One region of the Ruminococcus sp. OA3 genome, then DNA from elsewhere that is predicted to be linked to it. Evidence: predicted binding sites of a transcription regulator. Region 1 holds the regulator's gene; the other holds the start of a gene.
The links. Region 1 encodes HrcA, which represses chaperone genes, less so after heat shock. Its sites were predicted from a motif close to TGTTAGCACTCNNNNNNNNNGAGTGCTAACA; they were not measured.
Positions count from the first base shown of each region.

Region 2: a site for HrcA is predicted at 1,298-1,328, ahead of MCG98_RS15965 (Hsp20/alpha crystallin family protein). Genes of this name have one in related genera too.

Region 1 covers NZ_JAKNTO010000001.1:2,052,013-2,055,434, reverse strand. Annotated here, with positions in the region: gene dnaK (molecular chaperone DnaK) at 1-254, opposite strand, end outside; gene grpE (nucleotide exchange factor GrpE) at 672-1,316, opposite strand; gene hrcA (heat-inducible transcriptional repressor HrcA) at 1,354-2,397, opposite strand; gene MCG98_RS09280 (alcohol dehydrogenase catalytic domain-containing protein) at 2,614-3,422, opposite strand, start outside.
Region 2 covers NZ_JAKNTO010000001.1:3,500,461-3,503,882, reverse strand. Annotated here, with positions in the region: gene MCG98_RS15970 (aldo/keto reductase) at 24-887, shown strand; gene MCG98_RS15965 (Hsp20/alpha crystallin family protein) at 1,399-1,854, shown strand; gene MCG98_RS15960 (TIGR00266 family protein) at 1,960-2,640, shown strand; gene MCG98_RS15955 (DMT family transporter) at 2,666-3,422, shown strand, end outside.

The DNA.
Region 1 (3,422 bases):
TTTTTGCCATCGATCGTAACCCGGTAGTCCGTACCCATATGTCTTTTAATGGATGAAATCGTTTTGTCTGCATTCGTTACAGCCTGACGTTTCGCCGGCTCACCAACCAGTCTCTCACCGGTCTTTGTAAATGCCACAACAGATGGTGTTGTTCTTGCGCCTTCTGTATTCGCGATGACGGTCGGCTGACCGCCTTCCATTACAGCTACACAGCTGTTTGTTGTTCCAAGGTCGATACCAATAATTTTACTCATAATAAATTACCTCCTGATTATGATTTCTATTTATAGTTTTTGTACTGCTTTCTAATCATCACTCAACTAAACTTTAAGGTTGTCAGTTTTCCCCAGCCCTATCTTCTTGACTTTCAGTCAAGAAGCATCCTTCGCTTTGCTCAGTCAGCTCACGCTTCGCCTGCGGCTCGCGTTCACTAAGTTGCTTTAAATCGGATTCATCACTCAACTAAATTCGCGCCTGCTGCGCTCATTAAGGTTCGGGATGGACCTCGCACTAAGCTCACTCTTCGCCTGCGGCTCGCGTTCACTAAGTTGCTTTAAATCGGATTCATCCCTCAACTAAATTCGCGCCTGCTGCGCTCATTAAGGTTCGGGATGGACCTCGCACTAAGCTCACGCTTCGCCTGAGGCTCGCGTTCACTAAGTTGCTTTCGGTCAGTTCGCTACTTTTACCATGCTGTGTCTGACAACGAAATCTTTATACAGATATCCCTTCTGGAATTCCTCCACGATAATATTCTCACCGGCTTCTTCGTCTTCCACATGCATTACTGCATTGTGCAGGTCCGGGTTAAATTCCTGCCCGACCGCCTCAATCACTTTAACACCCATCTCTTCCAGTGCAGTCATCAGCTGCCTGTATATCTTATCCATGCCGTCCACGAAGGGATCTTCCTTCTGGTCATCCGGCACACTTGAAAGGCCGCGTTCAAAATTATCCACGATCGGAAGGATCTTTTCTACGATCTCTTTTGCCCCGATCACATACATGCTCGCCTTTTCTTTTTCTGTGCGTTTCCGGTAATTATCGAATTCCGCCATCTGGCGCTTCAGCTGATCTGTCAGCTCCTCGATCTTTTCATCCTTTTTGTCTTTCTTATCTTTCTTTTTTCCGAAGCGTTTCTTCGTCTCAGCCTCCTGCGGTTCTTGTTCTGCAGTGGCTTGCGAATCAGTTTCTGCACTGTTCTCGTTTTCAGGAGCGCTCTCCGTTTCCTGTGGCTCCGCCGATACCGCCTCTTCTTCCTGTGTCTCAGCCGTTTCTGCTGTATCCACCGCTTCTTTTTTTATCTCTTCTGCCATTCTCATTCCACCCTTCTGACAGCCACCTTACCGGCTGCTACTCTTTCTTAAATATCGAATCCAGCTGCGCTTTCAGCGTTTTCAGATTGTCTACTACGTTTTCATAATCCATCCGCTTCGGACCGATAATACCTATCGTGCCCTTCATGCCTTCTCCCAATTCATACGTAGCTGTCACGACACTGCAGTCCTTCATCGTCTGAACGGGTGATTCGCTTCCTATATATACCTGAATTCCAGTATTCTCCGCATCCTCATCTCCTACTGTCTCTTTCAGCATTTCAACCAGCTGCTCCTTCTCCTCAAAAGCAGAGATCAGTTCACTGGCTTTGCTGCTGTCAGAAAGCTCCGGATATCTGAAGATATTGGTAGCTCCGCTGGTAAAAACCGGGAACTCTTCATCGGTACTGGAGATCGTTTCCTCAAGTCCATCCAGCACACCACTCACAACTGCACTGTGTATACCTGCCTGCTCTTTGAGCGCCTTGATCATGCCAAGACTGATCTCCTCGATCGTCAGACCATTAAGCTGTGTATTCAGCAGCAGATTCAGTTTAAGTATCGTCTCATCATCCATAGGCTCTTCCAGATTGATGATCTGATTTTTCACCATATTGCCTTCCACAACAATCACGGCCAGAATCTGATCTTCCCGCAGCTTAGAAAGCTGAATGAATTTCACCTTCGTCCTGTGATAGGACGGACCGGTTATCAGGGTCGCATAGTTTGTATTTGAAGCGAGCATCTTCACCACCTGCTTCAGTACTTTTTCCATGCGGTCTGTTTTCTCGATCATAAGTTCTTTAATTTCTGATACTTCCTGATCTTTTTCTTTCATCATTTCATCAACATAAAGACGATATCCCTTATCAGAAGGGATCCTGCCTGCTGATGTATGCGGCTGAACAATATATCCCAGATCTTCCAGGTCAGACATTTCATTTCGGATCGTCGCCGAGCTCAGATTTAAATCGGTATATTTTGAAATCGTCCGGGAGCCCACTGGTTCGCCTGTTTCCAGGTATGTCTGGATTATAGCTTTCAAAATCTTATGTTTTCGTTCATCTAAGCGTTCTTCCATACATAGCCCCTTTCCGATTTTTTGTTAGCACTCATTTAGGTGGAGTGCTAACATCTAACGCTAATATACACCCAGCCTCTATCTTTGTCAAGAGTCTGGGTGTACTTTTTTTGATTTTTTTCAGTTAATATCAACATTTCCTTTCTGCATAATCTGCAGCCGGAAAATGAAATCATTTTAGTTATTTCCTATTAATAATGCGAAACACAAGAACACTTAACACCTTCCACCATTCGGATACAGGATAACTTCCAGCGCACTGCCATCTTTCATCGCGTCATAACCAACCGCAAAATCTTCCAGCGTCAGCCGATGCGTGATCATTTTTTCCAGCTGCATAGGGTCATGTTCCAACAGCCTGATCGTATCATGCCACGAATAACTGCCGATATAACTACCGGTCACGGTAAGCTCTTTTCTGGTGATAACGCTCTGGCAGATCTCCTGAGTTCTGGCAAAATTCTGCCCAAACAGCAGAACTCTCCCCGAACTCCTGACCCAGTCAAGAGCATCTTTGATACAGATGCCCACCGCATCCACAACGATGTCCGCTCCCACTGCAGCGATCTGTGGAAGTTTCTCTGCTTCAGCCGGTGAAACAACAATATCCGCCCCTACTTCTTTTGCCATCCTCCTGCGGAATTCGCTTGGCTCAGCTGCAATAACAGTTCCGGCTCCATTTTTCTTCAGCAGCTGAATGAAATACAGGCCGATGGGGCCTGCCCCGACCACCACCACAGTCTCACCCGGTATCATTCTGAGTTTATCCATGGCTCCCATCACACAATTCAACGGTTCTGCAAAGATCGCGATATCAAGAGGCAGATCCGGGCTGATTGCATAAGCGGAAGTATCCGGGATTAGTGCATACTGGGCAAAGAATCCGTCGCCGTTTACCCCGAGACACCTCACATGTTCACACATGTTGGCATGACCGCTGCGGCAGTAATAACACTGCCCGCAGGGTATATTATTGTCGCACACAATCCTGTCTCCAACAGCGAATGCCGTCACCTCACTGCCCA
Region 2 (3,422 bases), 1.4 Mb from region 1:
CAAGAAAATGGAGGAGCAGACAAATGGAATTTGTAACATTGAATAATGGAGTAAAAATGCCAGCAGAAGGATTTGGAGTGTTTCAGGTTCCTGACCCGGGACAATGCGAACAGGCAGTTTTGGATGCCATTGATGAAGGGTATCGGCTGATTGATACGGCAGCAGCTTATATGAATGAGACAGCAGTTGGGAATGCACTTATAAAAGCAATTGCAGGCGGAGTCGCAAGAGAAGAGCTTTTCATTACAACAAAATTATGGGTACAGGATGCCAGCTATAAAGGAGCTAAGACAGCGATTGAAACATCCCTTGCAAATTTACAGTTGGAATATCTTGATCTTTATCTGATTCATCAGCCAATGGGCGATTATTATGGGGCATACCGTGCTATGGAAGAGGCATATAAAGCTGGAAAAATAAAGGCGATCGGTGTATGTAACTTCTATCCGCATGTACTAGCAGATTTTTGTGAGACTGTGGGAATCATTCCGGCAGTCAATCAGGTGGAACTGCATCCATTCTTTCAGCAGGCAGATGCCGTTGCATTGATGAAAGAATATAAGATTGTACCAGAAGCATGGGCACCATTTGCAGAAGGAAAATATGAAATCTTTACAAGACCAGAGCTTGTTTCCATTGGAGAAAAGTATGGAAAAACCCCGGCACAGGTTGCGCTTCGATGGAACGTGCAGCGTGGTGTGGTCGTGATCCCCAAATCAGTACATAAGGAGCGAATGAAACAGAATATGAATATATGGGACTTTGCGTTGACACAGGAGGATATGGAGGCGATTGCAAAATTAGATATGGGACATAGTGAGATCGTAGACCACAGTGATCCTGCATTTGTGAAATTCCTGCATGGAATGAAAATTCATGACGAATGAATAAAACGGTATCCTGTCTGATAAAGCAGGATACCGTTTTAAGAATATTATTCTGAAGGCTGTGTGGAAATTAGGTTACTATGGTATTTTGTTTTTCCAGAAAGAACATCATCATAGAATCCTTGCTTCCAATGAATATAATCAATACTTTGCTGTATTCTTTTCAATTGGAGACATAAATCTTTGCGCTTCTTTTCTAAAATAATTTTTCGAGAGGGGATTGTCGATTCACCTTCCAGGCAGAGGGCAAGGTATTCTTTCATTTTTCGAATGCTCATACCACAGTTTTTCAGACCACTAAGATTCTTTTGCAGTCAAATTGGTGTCAAGCCTAAGAAAAATAACAATTTTAAGAGTGAAAAATGCTTGCAAACCATTGATTTTACATGGTTTGCAAAAAAATAAATAAAAATTAGCACTCACCTCTTGACAGTGCTGATAATAAGTGATATATTACATGTAGAACAAATAAAACAAACCAAACACATGTTATGAAATGGAGGAATAGATTATGTTGATGCCTAGTATTTTTGGAGAAAGTTTATTTGATGAGATGTTTCGGTTTCCGTATGGAATGCGTTATATGTCCAAACCATCTGCTTCCACAGAGAAATCTGCAGGAATTCCTGCATTTATGAAAACCGATGTAAAGGAAGCAGAAAATGGATACGAGGTGGCGATCGATCTGCCGGGCTACAGCAAAGACGATGTAAAGGCTGAATTGAAAGATGGCTATCTTACCATAACAGCGTTTAAGAACTCCGGGCATGAAGAAAAAGATGACAAAACAAAGTATATTCGCAAAGAACGTTATACAGGTCAGTGCTCCAGAACGTTCTACGTGGGAGAGGGGGTAATGCAGGATGATATAAAAGCATCTTTCAGAGATGGGATTCTGTATCTCGGCATTCCCAAGAAAGACAAAAAGGCTGTGGAAGAGCCGAAATATATCCCCATTGAGGGTTAATTATAGATGCTGCCGGTCAGGTTTTACTGACCGGCTTTTTTTTTCGGTGGAATGTGTTATACTGAAGAAGATTGAAATTGATTTGCAGTAGAAAGGGGTAAACATATGAGATATGAAATTAAAGGAGACACACTTCCTGTTGTTATCTGCCAGCTTGAGGAAGGCGAGACGATGATCACTGAAGGCGGAGGAATGGCCTGGATGTCTCCGAATATGGCTATGGAGACGTCTACAAACGGGGGAATCGGAAAGGCTTTTGGAAGGATGTTCTCGGGAGACACCTTTTTTCAGAATCGGTATACGGCAAAAGGCGGACCGGGTATGATCTCTTTTGCATCCTGCTTCCCCGGATCCATCAAAGCTTTTGATATTACACCCGGTCAGGAGATGATCGTTCAGAAATCCGCATTTTTGGCATCAGAACATACTGTGGAGCTTTCTCTTCATTTTCAGAAAAAGATCAGTTCCGGATTGTTTGGAGGGGAAGGATTTATCCTTCAGAAGCTCAGCGGAACCGGAACCGTATTTACCGAATTTGACGGACATGTGGTTGAATATGAACTAAAAGAAGAGCAGCAGATCGTGATCGATACCGGCCATCTTGCAGCGATGTCTGCAAGCTGCCAGATGGAAATCCGCACAGTACCTGGAGTAAAAAATATGCTGTTCGGAGGAGAAGGCCTGTTTAATACGGTGGTAACAGGACCCGGGCATGTATGGCTTCAGACAATGCCGATCAGTAATGTTGCGGGTGTACTGCGTCCGTATATGCCGACAGGTAATTAGACAGCTGGTAGAAAGAGTGAAATGAGTGAAACAGTATAAAGGGATTATCTATATAATTATTTCAGCGTTTTGCTTTGCACTGATGAATGTATTTGTGCGTTTGTCCGGAGAGCTTCCGTCTGTACAGAAGAGCTTTTTCAGGAACTTTGTCGCATTTTTATTTGCAGCCGCTATTATGATACGGCGGCAGATCCCTGTCAGATGCAGAGCCGGAAACTTCAGGTTTCTGCTGCTGCGGTCAGTATTCGGTACGCTCGGCATACTTTGCAATTTTTATGCAGTGGATCATCTGGTACTTGCGGATGCGTCCATGCTGAATAAAATGTCGCCGTTTTTTGCAATTGTATTCAGCTATATTATCCTGAAAGAAAAAGTAACTCCGATGCAGGCGCTGGCAGTAGCGGGAGCATTTATCGGCAGTCTGTTTATCATCAAGCCAACCCTGCTCAATATGGATCTGATTCCCTCACTGATTGGACTGCTGGGGGGGATCGGGGCTGGAGCTGCCTATACAATGGTGCGTCTGCTGGGAGAGCGCGGTGAAGAGGGACCAAGGATCGTCTGTGTGTTTTCTGGATTTTCATGTCTTGTCACGCTGCCCTTTCTGATCTTTGATTACCATCCAATGACATGGCAGCAGCTTGGTATCCTGCTTCTTGCAGGGGGAAGTGCAGCAGGGGGGCAGTTCTCCATCACAGCAGCCTACTGTTATGCTCCGGCAAAAGAGATTTCAATCTATGACTACTCACAGATTATTTTTTCAGCTGTTCTGGGGTTTGTGA